Regions from separate parts of the Paenibacillus sp. FSL R7-0345 genome, predicted to be linked through region 2. Evidence: riboswitches for the same ligand, from Rfam matches in the RefSeq annotation. Region 2 holds a riboswitch; each other region holds the start of a gene.

Region 1 (7,248 bases), 2.6 Mb from region 2:
TGCTTCTTCTGCAGGCCCGCGGCAAGCTCAGCTCCCGCGAGCTGGCCGGACTGCTTGAGGTTTCCGAAAGAACCGTTATGCGTGACATGGAGGCGCTTAGTGCCTCAGGAATACCGGTCTTAGCTGAAAGAGGCCGTGACGGCGGCTGGTTGCTTCCTGAAGGCTACAGAACGACTTTAACCGGCATGAAGCCCCGGGAGATCGGTTCACTGCTCCTGACTGCGGACACTGCCGTTATAGAGGCACTGGGGATACAGGAGGACTTTTCTGCTGCTGTCCGCAAGCTGGAAGCGGCGGCGGCAGTGAGGCCGCAGGATTCCCCGCTGCAGCTGCTTACTCAGCGCATTCATATCGACGGTGCAGGCTGGCACCCTTCCGGCGAAGCCTACCCTCACCTTGCCCTGCTGCAGGAAGCGTTATGGACAGACCAAAAGGTCGCTATGGTCTACAGCAACAATGGTGAGCATAAGGAGCGGCTGATTGCGCCGCTTGGTCTGGTAGCCAAACGCGGTGTCTGGTATGTTGCTGCCCAATGCGGGGGAGAGATGCGGACCTACAGGGTCTCGCGCATAACAGAGGCCCGCATGACCGGCGAAGCTTTTATCCGGCCGGCAGGATTTGACCTGGCACACTACTGGGAGGAGTCCACCGCTTCTTTCAAGGCAGCCCTGCCCCGTTATCCTGTTACCCTGCTGCTTAGCAGCTCCGGCCTGAACGATCTTCAGCGGGAGCGTTACGTTACCATCCTTACAGTGCAGCAGTCCTCCAGAGCAGACTGGGTAGAGGTTCAGGCAGAGTTCAACACCCTGGAATCTGCCTGCAAAATAATCTTGTCTTTGGGGCAGACAGCTATGGTGGCTGAACCCCGGGAACTGCTCGACAGGCTGATAACCGCTTTGCGGGAGACCTGTGTTTTATATGAAAAGGTTACGCAAAACTATCCATCCGGGGAAATGGAATTTTGAAGTTTTATGTCAGTTTTTACAGTAGACTGTTCCCCCGCATATCACCTATACTATACCAATACACACCATTTTTTTAGGGGGAACTTTATTATGGATTGGATGACCAAGCTTCCATTAAAGCAGAGAATTGTAGCCGGCTGTTATCTTGTCGCCGCTTTGTTCGCTGTTCCGGTTTTGATTACATTGGTAATCATGGGCAAAATCATTCTCGGCATTATTCTTATTGCAGCACTTGCCGGACTTACTTATCCTCTGGCACGTTTTGTCGAGAGAACGCTTACATCTTCTTTTGACGAGTTCTCCAATGTTACCCACACTATTGCCAAAGGCGATTTTACAAGCCGCGCGGATGAAAGCGGGTCAATGGGTGAAGTAAGCCGCTCCTTCAACATTATGATCGACAAGCTCAAGAAAATTTTGACCGAAGCCTCACAGATCACCCGCCATGTTATGGATGCCAGCAGAGGGATTGAAGACAAGAACCACAGCCTCAAAATCGTAATGGCCCAGGTTGCCTCCTCCTCCAATGAACTGGCTGTCGGTGCCAACGAAATTTCGGCAGATATCGCCGACATGACGGAATCGATCAAGGACATTGAGACCAAAGTAGCCAACTATACGCATTCCACCAAAGAAATGAATAAGCGCTCTATACATACGCTCGAACTGGTTGAACAAGGACGGCTGTCGGTAGATACCCAGGCTGAAGGCATGCGCAAAAATATCGAAGCTACGAACAAGGTCGCGGATACGGTTGAGGCCCTCTCGCAGAATGCCCGCGGCATTTCCATGATTGCCAAAACCATCAATGAAATCGCAGAACAGACCAATCTGCTGTCCTTGAATGCTTCGATTGAGGCAGCACGCGCCGGTGAGCACGGCCGCGGCTTTGCCGTGGTCGCCCAGGAGGTGCGCAAGCTGGCCGAGGAATCGACAGCATCCACCAAAGAAGTATTCAGCCTGATCCGCAGCATCGAATCCGATATCAAGCAGGCTGTGGAGAATATCGCCATCAATGAAGAAGTTGTACAGGTGCAAAATGAGCTGATCGTAGAGACTGCCCACATCTTCTCGCAGATTGTACAAAGCGTCCAATACATAACGGAGCAGATCTCCTCCTTCTCGCAGGAAAGTGACCTGATGCTGGAGAGCGCACTCAAAATATCCGGCGCCATCGAGAATATATCCGCGATTACCCAGCAGACAGCAGCCGGCACCGAGGAAGTATCCGCGGCAATGAACGAACAGATCAACGCCCTGCAGTCTGTAGCCGATGAAACCGATAAAATGACCCAGGCAGTGTTCCAGCTGCAGAAAACTATCCATATTTTCAAATTCTAAGCTGGTTCCCAAGCCCTAAAGCTGCCGCTCAAAATGAGCGGCAGCTTGTTTATATTTAGGCTCCAGGATTCACCAAATCGTACTGCAATTCGTCAAATTTCGTATATTTCCGCATTATTGTATTGACAATGATAGAGCTATAAATATATTGTAAAAGTAAATTTAACCAATAAATATTATCCATAGACCCAAATCAAATATCAGCAAAATTCTCCGAAAGGAAATGACGCAAAGCCATGGATCTACAGTCTCAGTTTCTGGGACCAGGATAGCCAGGTTGCAGCCGGGACGTTAGAATCATTACGTCCCTTAAGGTTATATGTGCAACTGGCCTGTGCTCATTTGAGCACAGGTATTCTATTGTCTGTCGCTAGAGTCGCTAGAATCGCTAGAAAAATACACAACGGATAGGGTGGAGCATTTGAAAACAGTCGCAGATTATATGGCAGAGGCGCTTCGCAGCCTCGGCGTTACACATTCCTTTGGTATTATCGGCAAATCTATTTGTCCTATAGCTCTTAAGATGGTTGATTACGGCATCGAATTTATTCCGAGCAGACATGAGTCCAGCTCCGGCTTCGAAGCCGCCGGCTATGCACTCAAAACCGGAGGACTCGGAGTTGCCTTCGGTACATCAGGTCCCGGAGGCACTAACCTGCTCACCGCAGCAGCACATGCCAAAGCCAATAATCTTCCTGTCCTCTTCATTACTGGACACCAGTCGATTAAAGAGCTGGGAATTCCGCAGTGCCAGGATTCCTCTTCATATCTCGCTGATCTGGCGGATATGTTCAGACCCGCTACGCTCTTCAGCAAGCTGGTAGAGCGCGGTGATCATTTCAGCACTATTTTTAATCATGCCATTTCTATTGCCCTTAGCGGCAAACGCGGTCCGGTGCATCTGTGCATTCCATTTGATGTCCAGACAGAAATGCTCGAAGAATGCCGGATTGTTATTCCTGAACACGAGAAGCTGGTCAGCATCGGTAATTTTGAACGCGTAATTGCAGCAATCAACGAATCTTCGCGTCCGCTGATCATTGCGGGTAAAGGTATAAACCGCTCCGGTACCCACCAGGAGCTGGTACAACTGGCTGAAACCTTCAACATTCCTGTCGTCACCAGTCCTGGAGGAAAAGGCGCCATCGCCTGGGATCACCCGCTGTATCACGGTCCGGTAGGTGTAGGCGGCTGCAAGCACGGGGATGACCTGCTGAACAACAGTGATCTGTATATTGTGCTTGGTTCCCGTCTGAGTGATATGACGATCTGCAACCTCAAAGCAGAGAATCATCCGGCCAAGCTGATCCAGTTCGATTCCGACCCTACCTTTGTCGGCAAGATTCTTCAATCGCAGACCATATCGGTCAGCGGGGACTTGCGTGACAATCTGAGCTATTACCTGGAGAAGATCGACAGAGATACGGTTGTCAGACATGAAATAACAGTAGAAGCTAATTACCGGGACGAGCTGCCAGAGCTGCCTAAGCTCTCCATCGCTTCAGTCCTGAGCACTTTAAGCGATCAGATTCCTTATAACAGCTCGGTATTTGTAGATGACGGCAGCCACGGCTTCCATGCTGTGAAATGGTACAACGTCAAGAAGCCGGGAAGCTTTATCTTTGATGCCTACTTTGCCTGCATGGGCAACTCCATCGGCATGTCAATCGGGGCCAAGGCTGCCGCCCCTGACGAAACTGTCTTCTGCATTACCGGTGATGGCTGCTTCATGATGCTTGGTGCTGAAATTAACACCGCTGTGTGCAAGGACCTTCCGGTTATTTTCATCGTGGTCAACAACATGCAGCTTGATATGGCCCTTAAAGGCATGGAGAAGACAACCGGCAGAATCGACGGCACCCTCTTCGAGGTTCCGATGGATGCAGCGAAATTCGGTGAATCCCTTGGAGCTGTAGGCTTCAAGTGTGAAACGGCGGAACAATTCGCGGCAGCTATTGAAGATGCGGTAGCCTTGAACAAAGTAGCCGTAATCGAGCTGCTCACTGACCGTGACGAGATGCCTCCGACAGCGCACCGTGTATTGAATCTTTAATTAACATCATTCAGGGGGTTTTTTAAGTGGAAAGTTCAGTGAACAGCGGACTTAAGCATTTTACCAATCTGTCCGGGGATTATGGCAATAAACAGCTGGCGCCGATCAAAGAGCATTTTCCGGAGCTGGCTGAATATATTATGGGCAATGCCTATGGCGATATTTTTCAGCGGACCACAATCGGTGCCGACTGGAAGGAAATTGCTGTCATCTCGGCCCTGATTACGATGGGCCAATATGAACAGCTGGGTGTTCATTATGTAATGGCACTGCGTGTCGGCATGACGGTCGACCAGATTAAGGGCATTCTGCTGCACCTGGTACCGGCAATCGGCGCTCCGCGGATAATCTCGGCTTTTAATGTATTGCTTGCTACTCTGGAAGAAATCAAGTAATTAAAGAACCGGCAGTCTGATTGTATATCTTTCGTTTTGGGGGCTGGAAGGAATGGGCAGGTTTGTTCTGAAAACAGATTCCGTGAGTAAGATTGTTCATATACAACTGGAAGGTACCTTCTCCAACGAGGATGGCCTCAAAACAATGCAGGCCTATCAGCAGACAGTCAATCCGATTACAGCTTCTGAGTATTCCCTGCAGATTGACTGCCGCAAGCTGAATGTCACCGCTCCGGATGTTGTGCCTCTGCTGGAGAGCTGCTTCAAAATGTACAAGTCGGACGGCTTTCAGCAGGTGACTTTGGCGCTTGAGAATAACCCGCTGCTTAAGATGCAGCTATCCCGTCTTGGCCGCAGAGCGGGACTGGAGAACATGCAGATCGTCCCTTCCTTTCCGGGATAGCTGCATCTGCAAATGTCGGCTTAATCAAAAAGCAACCTGCAGGCAAGGAAAACCTTGTCCGCAGGTTGCTTTTGTCTGTAATTCTAAATTATAAGGTTCCAAGTATGATATCCTGTGCTAATGCCGTGCCTCATGCTTCTCCCAGCCCATAGTCCGTTCTACAGCATCCTTCCACACGCTATAGCGGTGTTCCCGCTCTTCTCCGTCCATCCGGGGCATAAAGTCCCGCTCGGCTTTATTAAAGCTCTCCAGCTGCTCTCTTGACCAGACTCCGGAAGTTAATCCGGCCAGCAGTGCAGCGCCGAGCGCCGTTGTCTCCGCATAGGTCGTACGGGTCACAGTACTGCCGAGGATATCTGCCTGGAACTGCATCAGCAGGTCGTTACGGACAGCACCGCCGTCTACACGCAGCCCGGTCAGGGGCATGCCGGCATCCTTCTCCATTGCGCCAATGACGTCACGGGACTGGAAGGCCAACGCTTCCAATGTTGCCCGGACCAGGTGTCCCGCCGTTGTCCCCCGGGTCAGGCCAAAGACAGCCCCGCGGGCATACATATCCCAGTACGGAGCACCAAGACCCGTGAAGGCCGGCACCACAACCACACCTTCACTATCTTCTACTTCTGCAGCCCGCTGCTCGGAGTCAGCCGGTCCTTCAATCAGGCCAAGCCCTTCATGCAGCCATTGTACTGCCGCTCCGGCAACAAAGACGCTGCCTTCAAGCGCAAAATACAGCTCGTCCCCCATACCCCAGGCAACGGTTGTCAGCAGGCCGTGTTTGGAGACGACCGCTTCTGTTCCTGTGTTCATAAGAATGAAGCAGCCGGTACCGTAAGTATTTTTGGCACTGCCTGCTTCAAGGCATGTATGGCCGAACAGCGCTGCCTGCTGGTCACCGAGTACAGAGCGGATCGGAATCTCCGCACCGAACCAGCGGGCATCCGCTGTACCAAAGTCACCGCCAGACATCCGGATTTCCGGCAGGATGGCACGCGGAATGCGCAGCTCCTGCACAAGCTGGTCGTCCCAACTGCGTTCATGCAGGTTAAACAGCATGGTCCGTGAGGCATTAGTCACGTCTGTAGCGTGCACAGCGCCGCCTGTGAGCTTCCAGATAAGCCAGCTGTCAATCGTCCCTGCCAGCAGCTCCCCGTGCTCTGCACGGTCCCTTGCGCCCGGCACATGATCGAGAATCCAGGCCAGCTTGGTGGCAGAGAAGTAGGCATCCACAACCAGTCCCGTCTTGTCCGCAATCTCCCGGTCCAGGCCCAGGCGCTTGATTTCCTCACACTGCTGTGCGGTCCGCCGGTCCTGCCATACAATAGCCGGATAAATCGGCTCTCCCGTCTGCCGGTCCCAGATCAGGGCGGTTTCACGCTGGTTAGTAATACCGATTGCCGTAATATCCGCTGCAGCTGCCCCGCTGGCCTGAATAGCATCTCTGGCTGCAGCCAGCTGGCTTTCCCAGATCTGCTCCGGATCATGCTCTACCCAGCCGGGGCGGGGAAAGGACTGTCTGATTTCATACTGCCCCTGGGCAACCATCCCTGCGTCCAGATTGAACAGTATAGCCCGGGAGCTCGTAGTCCCTTGATCCAATGATAAAATCATGAATAATGCCTCCTAAAGTGACGGGTATTGTGTTCCACGATGAACAAGATTAAAGGAGTCCTTTCAACAAAAAGCACCTCTGCATTCAGAGGCGCTGTCAGTCTAAGTCTGCATTTACTGTTTTTCGACAGGAAGCCGTAGCGTAAAGATCGTGCCTTCGCCAAGCCTGCTGGCAGCAAAAATCTGTCCATGGTGTGATTCGACGATATTTTTGACAATGGCCAGTCCAAGTCCGGTGCCGCCGGATTCACCGCGTACACGGGCCTTATCGGCCTTGTAAAAGCGTTCAAAGATGTAAGGCAGGTCATCCGGATGAATTCCCGCTCCCTGGTCACGGATTGCAATTTCCAAGTAACGGCGGCCTTCAAGCACAATAGAACCGGTAATGATCGAAATCTGCTTGTCCGCCGGCGTATGCCGGAACGCATTGTCCAGCAGATTCGTCAGCACCTGCTCCAGCTTATCCATGTCTGCGGACTT
Region 2 (7,248 bases):
TAATCGGTCGAACAATGATTCCACTGATTACATTAGAAATAAAAATAAATATCAATCCACAGGCCAATAAAATACTGAATATTTTTATGTAGTAGCTATATAAGCGGTCGCGATAGGGGGCAATCGGTGTCTCGACAATAATACTCCAATCACCCATTTGCGGAATTGTCATGATCTTGAAATAGGAGGATTCTCCCCATCTTCTCATTGGATTTCTGACAGCATCCGGGAACCAATAATACAAACCATCAATTATTTCACTTACTTCGCCCCCTTCTGCCCAGTTATACAGGTTCATAACGGCTAGTTCATCACGAGTACTCGCAATAACCTTGTCATGCCTATCTACGATTGTGATATTCATTAGTCTATTATTCGCCAGCTTTTTTAACTCTGTTGTAACATAGTTAAGATTTAGAGCGCCTACGGCCACCCCTGTAAATTCGCCGCTAATCATAATAGGGGAGCCTACAACCACAATGGGCTCGTTAACGCCGCCTCTTCCAAGAAACACATCGGAAACAACGGATTGGTGTTTTTCTTTCATATATTCAAAGTAAGGCCGATCCGAGAAGCTTAAGCCAATCGTTGACTCTCCTTTGTCATTCAGTAATGGAGAGAACAGCTTTGTAACTCCGTTACGATCAGCAATGTATGATGTAATAAAATCGGGATATGACGCCAGTAGATAAGCCACATGGCGCTGCAAGGAATCCATCTTTTCCATCCTATTCTCAGCCGCCGCCATCGATAAAGTATTCACTGCGGCAACATGAACTTTTCCCCACTCTGTGAGATCATCGCAGATGATAGCCGAATCTCGTTCAGTCTCTGACTTTATTTTTTCATTCATGTTGTGATACTGTTCATGGCCGATCATCACCGTCACCAGAAGCAAAGTTATAAAGGTAAGTGTGACAAATATGTTGAAAAGCACATCATGAAGAGAGCTCGACATTTTGCGTTTTTGGAATGACGGCCATTTAATAAGAGGCAGATAAGTAAAGATTAAACTGGAAATTAATACATTTAAAATACCATTTACGGCATCCTTAAGCACAACCAGCAGGGAAGCGGTAAAATTCATATCCAGGGCATAACGATAGAATACCCATATGAGGGGCATCCCTAAAATCATCCAATATAGGCTATCAATAAGAACAATCCTTTTCCCTCTGTAGAAGACGCCGACAAATAAAGTTTCCAGCACAAAAACAAACATAGCGTAAGGATGATTCCAAAGAAACAACGTGTAACCATTTACAATAGCCGATGCCACTAGAGCCCATTTAAGACCATATATCCGCAATATCAAAAAGGTGAATATACTGCCGAAGATAAAATTGACCCCCAGCAATAGGGATAGGTTGAGCATATTACCTAGTAGTCCAAAAACAATCAGAGCTATGATAAATACAATCGACTTATTAGATTTACTCACTGTTCCCCCACCTTATGAATCAGGCCCATTGCAACAAAAAACCTCTCCCGAAAAGGAGAGGTTTCCTTGCCTTCGGTAACTGGCTGGCATAACATATCTGAATTGGAAATGTGATAGCCCCTGTAGTTTTGCGACCCCGTTTTTCAACGAGTGTGCCCTATTATTATTGAGATTATCTGAAAGACAATACATTATTCGACATTAATCTACAAGCTGACACTAATTATAGTTTATACTACTGGGTGTTACAACCATTTTCTGCATTTCTGAATGGCACCGTTCATATCAACTTATAGCAGGTAGGAGTGCTCAGACTGCAACGATCTCTTCATTGGTCAACATCGAAGGGCGGATGATGGGTATGGAAGGCGAAAACACACGCCGAAGGGGGAGCATATTTATTACGGGTTACGTGGAGGCCAAAGCCACCGGTCTCCGTATAGCCTCAGTGAAACTCATTGTATCTGTTAACAGCATGTCCCGGAAACCGCGTCATTATAGGATTTTTAACCGCCACGTATAATCCAAAACAGCCGCAAAAACGAAAAAGACACCTTTAAAGGTGTCTTTCACTTTACTCCATATGGAGCCGAGGGGAGTCGAACCCCTGTCCGAAGATAACGGCACATAAGTTTCTACGAGTGTAGTCACGGATTTGATGTCACCCTAGAAGCTCCCCATCTGAATTGACTTGGCAAAGAAGTATAAGGTGAGGCATAATTAGTAATTACTTTCTCAAAGCATTGATCTCTTGCTCTGTTAATCCAGTCGCCTTAGCAATCGTTGTTATGTCCAGATTCATGGCAAGCATATTTTTAGCCACTTTTTTTATACCTGCTAGTTCTGCACTTCCCAGCATAGAAGCCTCATCATGCAAATACTTCTGTCTGGCCTCATACAATCGTCTAGCCTCTGAATCCTGACTCAAATATTGCAAGGTGTCCATTGCCTTCTCCAATCCTGGCTCATTCATCTTCAGCACCTCCCATTGTGATGTATCGGCACCTTTCAGAAACAACAGCCAATTGATCAATCCGCCTTCAGACGGAACTCTATGTTCATCCAGCTTCGGCAACTCCAAGAAATGAACCTCGATGTCATCAATCAAGGATATCCCTGTTCGGTCTTCCCGCAAATGAAATACGTTATGATATTGTTCATTCTTTAATAACGTATAGTTTAAAATGTTGATCGTTACGCATTTCTTCAACTCTGGATACTTGTCTCCCTCACTCAGTTGACTCGCATACCGTTTGCTCCAATAAAAAAGCGTTCGTTTCTCTATATCATACTTATTGAAAAGCTGCATCTCTATATCAATCAGTTTGCCTTCAGAGGTCTTGGCGTAAACATCTAAGATGGACTGTTTGTCGTGGGGATCGTCTTTATCCGTATAAGGATTCATCAGGATGATCTCGGTCAGCGGCGGCTCGCCAGCTTCTGTGAAAATACGGTTAAGGAACGCCAGCAGCACATCCTTATTGTTCTCGCTGCCAAATATCCGTTTGAACACAAAGTCAACACGTGGGTCCAGTAAATCCATCGGCATCAGCTCCATTCTTTAATATTTATTATAACATTTTTCATTTTGAATGGGCTTCGAGGGAGAATACCTAAAACGAAAAAAGACACCCCTAAAGGTGTCTTTCTAAATACTCCATATGGAGCCGAGGGGAGTCGAACCCCTGTCCGAAGATAACGGCACATAAGTTTCTACGAGTGTAGTCACGGATTTGATGTCACCCTAGAAGCCCCCCGTAACCGGGTCCTCTTCGGGTCAGCCTGATTATCTTCTTCTGCTGACCCCAGGCGGAGACCAGACAGCGTATCCCACTACTTGTTAGCCCCTATCCCTGTCACATGGGCGATGCAGGGTAGAAGCACGCACACAGGTTATTAAGCTGCGAAAGCGTAGTTGTTTTGTTGTTTGCCGTTTAATAGGCTTTAGCGTTGATAAAGCGGACGCGTCCCCACTACTCGCTGCTCATGCTCGAACTACCCCCGTCGAATCCAAGAACGGCCCCTCATTAAAAAGGGCGCTTCGGATCAAGCGGATCTTCTAAGCAAGAGAGATCCAATCTGCAGCCTCAAACCTGAGGACTGCCACGAAGCAAAAATCTTACTTACACAGTATAGCACATTTATCAACACTTTAACACGTGGGTTAAAGGAATTGAAGGAGCAATCTGGAATTCTGTCTTCCGGTAACACCCGTCACCAGTTTATCTGGCAACTTTCTGCTTCTCACGCAGTGCACGCTGGATATCACGCTGAGCATCCTTCTTAGCGGCAGTGTCGCGTTTGTCGTATTGCTTCTTACCTTTACCGAGGCCGATCAGCAGCTTGGCATAACCGTTGCGCACATAGATCTTCAGCGGCACTATCGAGTAGCCGTCCTGCTTGGATAAGCCCAGCAGCTTATGGATCTGCACCTTATGCATCAGCAGCTTGCGCGTACGCGTCGGATCATCGGGATTGGAACGGTTACCCTGCTCAAACGGGCTGATGTGCATGTTGTGGATATGAATCTCACCGTTACGGATGGTAGCGAACGCATCACCAATGTTAGCGCGGCCATTACGCAGCGACTTGATCTCTGTACCGGTCAGCACCATACCCGCTTCAAAAGTGTCCTCAATAAAGTAATCATGGGAAGCTTTTTTGTTCTGGGCGAGCACTTTCCCGTCTGCTTTTTTACCCATGAAAGTCACTCCTTGAATCGTATTCCCCGTCAAAACGGAGTTAAGTGTCAGATCTATATTGTATCAAAATGAATCCGGTGAACGCAAGGAAGTACGTTTCCACTGCCAGTTAGTAACGGACTTAACATCGGTTAGTCATTTTGACAACTGTATGTCAGGGAAGCGGGTGAAATGACATGTCTTAGGATGATACTGTCCCCGTTCCACGGTCATTTCCGTATCATTGTACTCGATAAGAGGACATTTCCCCATAAGGTTATTACCCATAGTGTCAGCGAGATAGATCCTAAGCGCTATAAAGTTGTGTATCCCCCAAAAAAACATATGACAGAGCGATCATTGATCTGTGTAATCGACTGGGATTAACCGCAACATGAATACTAGGGCTCGCTTGAAGCATATAACGGACTCAGGAGGCGTTATTTAGCGATTTTCCTGCAGTTTGTTATTCTAACGGACACAGATGACGTTATTTATGCTGAAACGCTGCAATTTTCACACTTTAGTAACACATAAGGTCACTGGAGTCCGCGACAAGCTGCAGGAGGGTAATAAGCAGCGAATAACGGCATCTGAGTCCGTTAGAATCGTTGTGTTGAACTAGCAGCCCCCAGAGCAACAGCCTGGATGCAAGAAAAGCGCCCCAAGCAGCATATACGCTGCTTGAGGCGCCCCTCAGTCTCAGTCTACTCCTGAGACTTCTTCTTCTTTTTCTTGCGGCGCACGGCGTTCTCCGTGTTGCCGCCCCCCGGGCCGCCCGGCGTGACAGCCGGGCTGGTGAAGACGCCGCCTTTTTTCTTGCGGCGGCCCTTGTCCTTGCCGCTGCTGACGCCGCGGCTTTCAGCCCCGCGATCCTCCCGGCTCGTGAACCGGGTGTTCGCGTCAACCCCGCGCAGCTCGCCGCTGCCCGCGCCGCCGCCAAGCGGCGCGCCGTAGCCGCCCTTGCCGGAGCCGAAGCCGAAGCTGATGCCGCGCCCCGCGGCATCGCTTCCGGCCGCTCCGCCGCGGCCTTTGCCGCCGCCGCTGCGCTCACGCGGCGCACCACTGCCGCCCGCTTCGCCGTTCAGGGCGGCAAAAGCACGGCGTGCGGCCTCCGCCGGGCCGCCGCCTCCGCCTGGCGCCGCTTCGCTGCGCGGCGCCGTCTCCCAGGTGCCGGTAGTCACGGCACCGCCTTTGCGCTTGCCGGCAGAGCCAACACCGCCGGCTTTAGCTTTGCCGGAGCCGCCTTTGCCTCCGGCACCGCCTTTACCGGCTGCGCCAGCCTTACCTTTACCGGCTGCACCCGGCTTGCTGAAGCCGCCGCGGTCTTTGCCGCCGCGGCCGCCTTTACCACCGGCGAAGCCGCCGGCTTTGCCGGAGCGCCCGCCGTAGCTGCGGTGCTCGCCTGCTGCACGCGGCTTCATGTCAACCAGCTCGAAGTCGATCGTATGGTCGTCCATGTTCACCTTGGCAACACGAATCTTCACCTCGTCGCCAATGCGGAACACCTTGGAGGTGCGCTCCCCGATGAGCGCCATATGGGCTTCGTCGAAGTGGTAATAATCGTCTGTCAGAGCGCTGAGACGGATCAGGCCTTCGACTGTATTTTCAAGCTCGATGAACATTCCGAAGCTGGTCACACTGCTGACCATCGCATCGAATTCCTCACCAACCTTATCCTGCATGTATTCAGCTTTCTTCAGCTGCTCAGTGTCACGCTCAGCCTCGACCGCCACACGTTCACGCTCGGAGGACTGCTGGGCAATATCCGGCATACGGGTAGCCAGATACTCATGCCGCTTCTCTGTCAGGGCCCCGCCGTTTTCAAGCACTTCACGCATCACGCGGTGGATGACAAGGTCAGGATAACGGCGGATTGGTGAAGTGAAGTGGGAATAATACTCTGCCGCCAGACCGAAGTGGCCTGTACTTTCGGCATCGTACTTCGCCTGCTTCATTGAGCGCAGCATCATCGTGCTGATAACGGTCTGTTCCTTCGTTCCTTCGATCTGCTCCAGCAGATCCTGCAGGGCACGCGGATGAATAGAGTTACCCCGGCCTTTGACATGGTAGCCGAAGTTAGCGGCAAAAGCCATAAAGTTCTGCAGCTTCTCCTGATCCGGGTCCTCGTGAATCCGGTACAAGAAAGGCACCTTCAGCCAGTGGAAGTGCTCGGCCACTGTTTCATTAGCTGCCAGCATGAATTCCTCGATAATCTGCTCAGCCACGGAGCGCTCGCGCTTTACGATATCGATCGCCTTGCCGGTCTCATCCACAATAATCTTGCTCTCTTCAAAATCAAAATCAACCGCACCGCGCCGCATCCGCGCCCCGCGCAGCTTCATGGCCAGCTCTTTCATCAGACGGAAATCCTCGATCAGCGGGCTGTAACGCTCCAGCAGCTCAGGATCCTCATCCTCAACGATTTTGCGGACATCGGAATAGGTCATTCTCTCCTTGGTCCGGATTACGCTCGTAAAGACATCATGCTTCACGACCTTCATGTGCTCGTTGAACTCCATCTCACAGGACATGGTAAGCCGGTCCACCTTGGGATTAAGACTGCAGATCCCGTTCGACAGCCGGTGCGGCAGCATCGGAATAACCCGGTCTACGAGGTAGACGCTGCATCCCCGGTCATATGCTTCCTTATCCAGCTCAGAGCCTTCGCGCACATAGTAGCCGACGTCAGCAATATGAACGCCCAGCTTGTAGTTACCGTTCTCCAGACGCTGTACATTAACCGCATCATCAAGGTCCTTGGCGTCTGCGCCGTCGATGGTCACGATGTTCAGCCCGCGCAGATCGCGCCGGCCTTGCTGAACAATCTCCTCTTCCGTGATCGAGTCCGGAGCCTGCTCCGCTTCACGCATCACCTCAGCCGGAAAAGCCTCCGGCAGCTGGTGCTTGCGGATTACCGACAGAATATCAACTCCCGGGTCATCCTTATGCCCGAGAATCTCAATAATTTCGCCTTCTGCCGCAGCCCGGCCTTCCGGGTAATTTACGATACGCACAACGACCTTTTCGCCGTCAACCGCACCTCCAAACGACTGCTTCGGAATGAAAATATCCCGGTTAATCCGCTTATCATCGGGCAGCACAAAACCATAAGTCTCCAGGCTC
Region 3 (7,248 bases), 940 kb from region 2:
CATCCGGCGAACCCTGACGCCAGTTGAAATCCAGCACAGCATCAGTACGCACCAGAGCAGGAGCTCCGCTCAGCTGCATATTGTTAAAATACTCCGCCTGCAGTCCGTTTACTGCCGGTGCTGCTGTTGGTACCGGTGTCGGCACTGGTGTAGGCGCCGGTGTTGGTACTGGTGTCGGCACTGGTGTAGGCGCCGGTGTTGGTACTGGTGTTGGCACCGGAGTCGGTGTTGCTGTTGGCGACGGCGTTACTGTTACTGCTGCATTGTCAGCAGCATTCTTTGCAAATAATGCACTTGCCGGAACAACTGCCTTCGGCTGGCTTGGGCTCTGCCACATCATACGGACACTTGCATCGCCCGCATTCTCATAATATTCAACTTTAATGTCATACAATTGTCCCGCCTGCAGGGCAATGCTGCCGGTACGCTCGGTACCGCTTTGCTTCACCCAGCTGTCGATGACTGCTGTGCCGTTAACCCAGACGCGGATACCGTCATCCGAATTGGTAACGAACTGGTACATTTCGCTGTAGGCCGGCTTGATCTGGCCGGTCCAGCGGATCGAAAATCCGTCAACCGGAAGCACCGGGTCTGGAGCTGTCTGCCGCCAGCTGAAGTTAAGCTGTTCGTCATTGCGCACAAGCACCGGAGTACCGGATAGTGTCATATTTTTAAAATACTCACCGGTTAGGCCATTCATTACAGATTCCTGTGATGCCGAATCTGCTGCCAGCCCCGGCTTGGCAGCCTGTGCCGGCGAAGCGGTTGGCGCTGCAGTCGGTGCTGGTGTAGCCGTTGGTGCTACGGTTGGTGCTGCAGTCGGTACTGGTGTAGCCGTTGGTGCTACGGTTGGTGCTGCAGTCGGTACTGGTGTAGCCGTTGGTGCCGCAGTTGGTACTGGTGTAGCCGTTGCTGCCGGTGCTGCTGCTGCCTGACTGGCCGGATTCTTTACAAACAATGCGCTTGCCGGAACAACTACCTTCGGCTGGCTTGGGCTCTGCCACATCATACGGACACTTGCATCGCCTGCATTTTCATAATATTCAACTTTAATGTCGTACAATTGTCCGGCCTGCAGGGCAATGCTGCCGGTGCGCTCAGTACCGCTCTGCTTCATCCAGCTGTCGATGACTGCTGTGCCGTTAACCCAGACGCGGATACCGTCATCCGAGTTGGTAACGAACTGATACGTTTCGCTGTAGGCCGGCTTGATCTGGCCGGTCCACCGGATCGAAAATCCGTCAACCGGAAGCACCGGGGCCGGGGCTGTCTGCCGCCAGCTGAAGTTAAGCTGTTCGTCATTGCGCACAAGCACCGGAGTACCGGTCAGTGTCATGTTTTTGAAATACTCGCCTTTAAGTCCGTTAACCACCGGCTCCTGCAATTCAGGTGCTGGTACCGGGGCTGCTGCCACTGGTGCCGCTGTTGGTACCGGTGTTGCTGTTGGCTTCACTGTCGGTGTTGGCGTAGCTGTCGGTGTTGCTGTCGGCTTTACTGTTGGTGTTGGTGTGGCTGTTGGTGTAGCTTTCGGTGCTACCCATGTTTTATACGTGTCACGTGTCAGGGTGTAGCTGTCATTCATAAAGGTTTTGATGGTATCTGTACTGTTGTTTTCATACAGCATTTTTCCCCAGTTCATCATAAAGACGTACTTCTGCTGGGAAAGCTTCAGCTTTGCAATACTTGGCATTTCACCATTTTCACCGATACCAATCGGTTTACCGGCGGCAAGGCTGAGCAGGCTGTCATAATATTTGTTCAAAAAGTCGTTATTATATATATCTGCTGCGAGCACATCCACTTTATCCGCACCCGGGTAAGTCAGTTCATAAGGATCGGAATTGGAGTTGGGAGCATTCGGATTCCACACCCACAGCAAATTGTTTAATTGATGAACGTTAACAAAACGGTCATACATGATATTCCACAGCGCGGCAAAATTATTTTTCTTGCCCCACCAGAACCAGCCGCCGTTCATTTCATGGTAAGGTCTCCAGAGAATAGGAACTCCAGCATCCCGCAAACTTTTGAGCGAAACGGCCACTTTATCAAGATCGGCAATCAGAGCGTTGTACTCTGTGGTTCCGGGTGTTACGTATTTGTTGAATTCAGCCTGGCTGATATTCTTCTGTACATTTCCCCAGTCATATTTGGTGCCGGGCAGGTTCTGGTGAAAAGTCATGGCTACGATTCCGCCAGCCTTATACCAGTTGGTCGCGCTCCAGACGATGTTTTTACGCTGCGCAGCTACTCCACTCTCTGTCTGTCCGCCAATCGCTCCAAGCTCATAACCGTGAAGCGCTGCGTATTGCCCGCTTGTCGCCTTCAGCTTGTTACTGATTTCATCAGGACTTTCAAAATAGTCATGCTGACCTGAAATAATCCCGTTACCGGAAATAGAGTACAGGTTGTTCAACAGCTTGACTGCTTCCGCTGAAGCGTTAGGGTTTACTGGTGCTCCGGTCACAGAAGCAGCATGCGCAGATGACGGGGCAAGTCCTAAGCCCATTGGCACAGCAGACAAAAATACGGCCACAGACAACACGGCGGACAACAGACGAGACTTACGGTAAGCTTTCAACTTTTATCTTCCTTTCGGTAGCCAGGCTGCCACTTGGTAGAGGCCCTATAGCTTTGCGTCCCTATCTTTCGAGTAGGTTTGCCTTTGTCGTTTTTGAAGGAGTTATCCTTCTTACCGTAAGTATCGACTCTATGAAGTTGTAGGTTTATAGCAAAAATGAAGATTTATTAATAAATGGTTCTAAATACCTGTTTCAGCCTTGTGGAACTTGGTTAAATAGATAAATTAGGCCTATGAAATAAACTGGTGTAATTCAATATCTTCCCAGTCCAGCGTAATCCGGATGTTGTCCTCTTCCACCAGCTCAGACCCGCTCTGCACCTCGATAAACTCCACATCGGTCAGCGCCAGGATCGCATGCTTTGTTCCTTCCGGGATGCGTACGACATCGCCAGCCTTCACTTTATGCATCTTTTCATTGATGACAATACTTGCTTCCCCGCTCACAAAAGTCCAGATTTCACTGCGTTTGTGATGTAGCTGGTAGCTGATATTTTTTCCCTGCTCGATAAAAATCCGCTTCGTCAGTACTTCATTGCCCTCATCATATTTCACATAGTCGATAACTTTATAGTGACCCCAGCGGCGTTCCTCGTACATCGGTCTTTGTTCATGCGATTTCAGCACTTCCTTGATTCGCGGGCTTTCCGCCTTATGCGTAACCAGGATTCCGTCAGGGCTGGCCGCGATGATCAGGTCCTTGGCCCCGATGACTGTAATCGGAATGTCCAGCTCATTGATCAGGCAGGTCCGTTCGGAATCGGAGGTAACCACGCCCTTGCCGACCAGGTTGCTGCTCATCTCCTCGGTCAGCGTATTCCAGGTGCCCAGATCCTTCCAGAAGCCGGCATACGGCTGAACGACGATTTTTTCTTCTTTTTCCACCACTTCGTAATCAAAGCTGATGGAAGCCATCAGTTTGTATTGCTTCTGCAGCTCCTCGTAATTAAGCGGCAATCCTTTGCTCTGCAGAATATCCAGCAGATAACCGAGGCGGAAAGCGAATACGCCGCAGTTCCAAAGGGCGCCTTTGCTGATCAGGCCTTCTGCCTGCACACGGTCAGGCTTTTCCTGGAAATGGCTCACCTGAAGGTAGCCGCTTGCCCCCGCCGCATCACTGGTCGGAATGATATATCCGTATTTCTCTGACGCATGCTCAGGCACTACGCCCATCAGCGCCAGATTTGCGCCGCTCTCCTCCATCGTCTGCTCCAGCCGGACTACCGTATCGAAGAAGGAAGCCTCCACATAAGGATCGACCGGCAGGATAGCCACTGTCTCCGCCGGAGATACGCCGGCGATGGAATACAGGTAAGCCGCTGTCAGTGCAATGGCCGGGAAGGTATCGCGGCGTTCCGGCTCCACGATAATCGGCACATGGCTGCCGAGCTGGCTCTGGATGGACTCTACTTGGCTGCGGCCTGTAGCGAGGTAGGATGAGCCCGTCATCCCCGCTTCCTCCAGCTGTCTCCAGACCCGCTGTACCATCGATTCCGGTTCACCCGCCGGGCTTTCCAGTACCTTCAGAAATTGCTTGGAACGTGAGTCATTGGATAATGGCCAGAGCCGTTTACCTGAACCGCCTGATAGAAGTACTAGTTTCATGGGGAACCCCTCCTTGGTATGTGTGACGCGAAAATTTCGGGTTGTTATTGGGAGCTGTATGCTGATGAACGCTAGGATGCTCCTCTGGAATTCTTTATTGCTGCGCAAGATTCTTAGAGATTGCACTTTTATTAGAGTCACTCCAAGGAATGTTTGGGCTTCCGGCCGCTGTTGTCTTCGGATTCCCTGATTTGAACCGCTGGCCGCGGTAGAAATCCGAAGACAAAGGCGGACGCATTCGCTCCTACAGCTCCAAAATTCCTCTCCGCTCCATTCCATAACAGTTTAATTGTTAAGAACTTTTGCTTGCCTGGCCAAGTATTCCAGAAGCAGCTTGTTTGCTGTTCACGCAGGGAAAGCTCCCTGCTAAAGATCCGGAATTGCAGCTTGGTTGGCGGCAGCTAAAAATTTAGAGCCAAAGATTAAGAGCTAAAATTCAAGGGCTATAGTTATGTCATAGTTTTGCACTATGCAAAAGACACTAGATTTAAAAGCTTGCAAGCGTATATGCGTATAGCCTAACCTTAAACCGCACCGGCAACGCTTTGGGAAAAGCCGCTAAGCCCGCCCATCTGCGGACGGCCGACAGAATGATACTCAAGACCCGTGCCCTCAATCTGCTCCTTGGAGTAGAGATTACGGCCGTCGATCAGGATCTGGCGGCGCATAGTGCCGGCCAGGTGATGCAGATCGATATCCTTGAACTGCGCCCAGTCGGTCAGCAGGCAGACAGCATCGCTGCCATCCGCAGCTTCTTCCGGCACGCCGCACCACCGCAGCCGCGGATGATCGTACTGTGCCCGGAAGTTAGCGGCGGCGATCGGATCGTACAGCTTCACTGTAGCGCCCTCCGCTACCAGTGCCTCCACGATCTCGCGGGCCGGAGCCTCACGGACATCATCAGTGTTCGGCTTGAAGGCCAGGCCCCAGATGCCGATTACAGCGCCGCGCAGGCTGCCGAGCGATTCATGCAGCTTGGAGATGATCATGAACCGCTGGTCCTTGTTCACCTCGACCACCGATTTCAGCAGCTTGAACTCGTAGTCCACGTTGCCGGCGATCTGGATCAGCGCATTGGTATCTTTCGGGAAACAGGAGCCTCCGTAACCGATGCCGGCCTGCAGGAACGAGGAGCCGATTCGCCGGTCCATCCCCATGCCCTCCGCCACCATGGTCACATCAGCTCCCACTTTTTCACAAATGTTGGCGATCTCGTTGATAAAGGAGATTTTGGTCGCCAGGAATGCATTGGATGCATATTTGATCATTTCCGCACTGCGGATATCCGTGATAAAGATATTTTCCGTAAAGCCCTGATGAAGCTGGCGCATGGTCGGCTCAAGCTGCGGATTGTCAAGACCGATCACAATACGGTCCGGGTGCAGGGTATCACGGATCGCGGAGCCCTCACGCAGGAATTCAGGAGCGGAGACAATATCAAAGGGGTGGTTGGTGCGGGAAGCAATCAGCTTGCGGATCCGTTCGTTCGTGCCGACCGGAACGGTTGACTTGGTCATGATGATTTTGTAGCCTTCCATCGCCTCGGCAATTTCAGCAGCCGCTCCTTCGATATACTGCAAATCCGCTTCGCCGCCCGGCAGCGACGGGGTTCCTACAGCCAGAATGACGATATCAGAGCGGCGTACCGACTCTTTAAGATCCGCTGAAAAGGACAATCTGCCCTCACGCAGGTTCATTTCAATCAGTGCTTCAATACCGGGTTCATAGATCGGGGACTCCATCCGGTTAAGCTTATTGATTTTTTCCTCATCCTTATCGACACAGATCACATGGTTACCATTCAATGTAAAGCACACGCCTGATACAAGACCGACATAGCCGGTACCGATAACTGCCAGCTTCATACAATCATCCTCCTTTAAGGAAATTAACGTAGGCTTGCTCTACATACTGCTTGAACTGCACCATAAACGCCTGTTCGTCGAACTTGCGGGCATGCCCCATAATCCGGCTGATATCCCATGCGTAGGACTCCACTTCGTTTATGGCCTTCAGTAAATCGTCAACTTCCTGATGCTGGAAAAATACGCCGTTCACATAAGGTACGATCGTATCCAGCGCTCCTCCGGCCTGGTAGGCAATAACCGGTCTTCCCGCAGCATTCGCCTCCAGCGGCGTAATGCCGAAATCCTCTTCGCCCGGGAAAATAAAGGCCCGGCACTGTGACATCAGCCCCGTTACCTCGGCATCCTCCAGCCGGCCCAGGAACGATACGTTGCCTTTGGCCATGCCTTCCAGACGCTTGCGGTCCGGCCCGTCTCCAACAATGAACAGCTTCAGCCCGTTCCGGTTAAAAGCCTCTACCGCGAGATCGATCCGCTTGTAGGATACAAGCCGCGAGACGATCAGATAGTAGTCACCGATTGATTTTGAGCTGGTGAAGCGTGCCGTATTAATCGGCGGGAAAATAATATCCGCATCGCGGTGATAATAATTCTGGATCCGCGTCTTCACGACGGATGAGTTGGCTACGAACTGATTAACATTTTTACTCGTCCGCTGATCCCAGGTCTTGAGCCGCTGCATGTAGACCTTCAGCAGTCTTTTGAACAGACCGGAATTGGTTTGCCGCTCCATATACGTGTCATAGTCCCAGGCAAAGCGCATCGGCGTATGGCAGTAGCAGAGATGGAACGTCGATTCGGGTACCTGAATGCTTTTCATAAAAGCGCTGCTTGAGCTCAGGACGATATCGTACCCGCGAAAATCAAGATCACGGATGGCCATGGGATATAGCGGCAGCACCCCTTTAAAATTGGTCTTCACTCCCGGAATTTTCTGCAGCCAGGAGGCCCTAATGTCCGCGTCTTTGAGGTTGTCGGTCAATCGGCTTCCGTTAAACACGGTTGTGAAGATCGGAGCCTCCGGATACATGTGGTGGAATACTTCCACTACTCTTTCCGCCCCGCCCATTTGGATTAAGTAATCGTGCGCTATCGCAATTTTCATGTAAATCATCCTCAAAGTTTTATGGAGCCGCATCATCAAGCAAGATCAGGTTGCCGCCAGAAGACCTTTGTAGTAGTCAACAATGTCCTTGA

The links. Region 2 has a riboswitch for cyclic di-GMP ahead of NST84_RS00945 (EAL domain-containing protein). Riboswitches for the same ligand answer to the same signal wherever they lie in the genome.
Region 1: linked by a shared signal. The riboswitch ahead of NST84_RS19645 (thiamine pyrophosphate-binding protein) and the one ahead of NST84_RS00945 (EAL domain-containing protein) in region 2 are both predicted to bind cyclic di-GMP.
Region 3: linked by a shared signal. The riboswitch ahead of NST84_RS04740 (PA14 domain-containing protein) and the one ahead of NST84_RS00945 (EAL domain-containing protein) in region 2 are both predicted to bind cyclic di-GMP.

Annotation. Positions count from the first base shown of each region.
Region 1 covers NZ_CP152002.1:4,543,523-4,550,770, forward strand. Annotated here, with positions in the region: gene NST84_RS19635 (YafY family protein) at 1-965, shown strand, start outside; gene NST84_RS19640 (methyl-accepting chemotaxis protein) at 1,056-2,306, shown strand; cyclic di-GMP riboswitch class I at 2,499-2,591, shown strand; gene NST84_RS19645 (thiamine pyrophosphate-binding protein) at 2,719-4,359, shown strand; gene NST84_RS19650 (carboxymuconolactone decarboxylase family protein) at 4,386-4,754, shown strand; gene NST84_RS19655 (hypothetical protein) at 4,837-5,157, shown strand; gene glpK (glycerol kinase GlpK) at 5,275-6,768, opposite strand; gene NST84_RS19665 (ATP-binding protein) at 6,883-7,248, opposite strand, start outside.
Region 2 covers NZ_CP152002.1:184,919-192,166, reverse strand. Annotated here, with positions in the region: gene NST84_RS00945 (EAL domain-containing protein) at 1-1,441, opposite strand, end outside; cyclic di-GMP riboswitch class I at 1,513-1,608, opposite strand; gene NST84_RS00940 (Rpn family recombination-promoting nuclease/putative transposase) at 2,169-2,984, opposite strand; RNA gene ssrA (transfer-messenger RNA) at 3,101-3,465, opposite strand; gene smpB (SsrA-binding protein SmpB) at 3,664-4,143, opposite strand; gene rnr (ribonuclease R) at 4,830-7,248, opposite strand, start outside.
Region 3 covers NZ_CP152002.1:1,124,157-1,131,404, reverse strand. Annotated here, with positions in the region: gene NST84_RS04740 (PA14 domain-containing protein) at 1-2,581, opposite strand, end outside; cyclic di-GMP riboswitch class I at 2,595-2,674, opposite strand; gene NST84_RS04735 (sugar phosphate nucleotidyltransferase) at 2,813-4,186, opposite strand; gene NST84_RS04730 (UDP-glucose/GDP-mannose dehydrogenase family protein) at 4,711-6,051, opposite strand; gene NST84_RS04725 (glycosyltransferase) at 6,056-7,156, opposite strand; gene NST84_RS04720 (glycosyltransferase family 4 protein) at 7,202-7,248, opposite strand, start outside.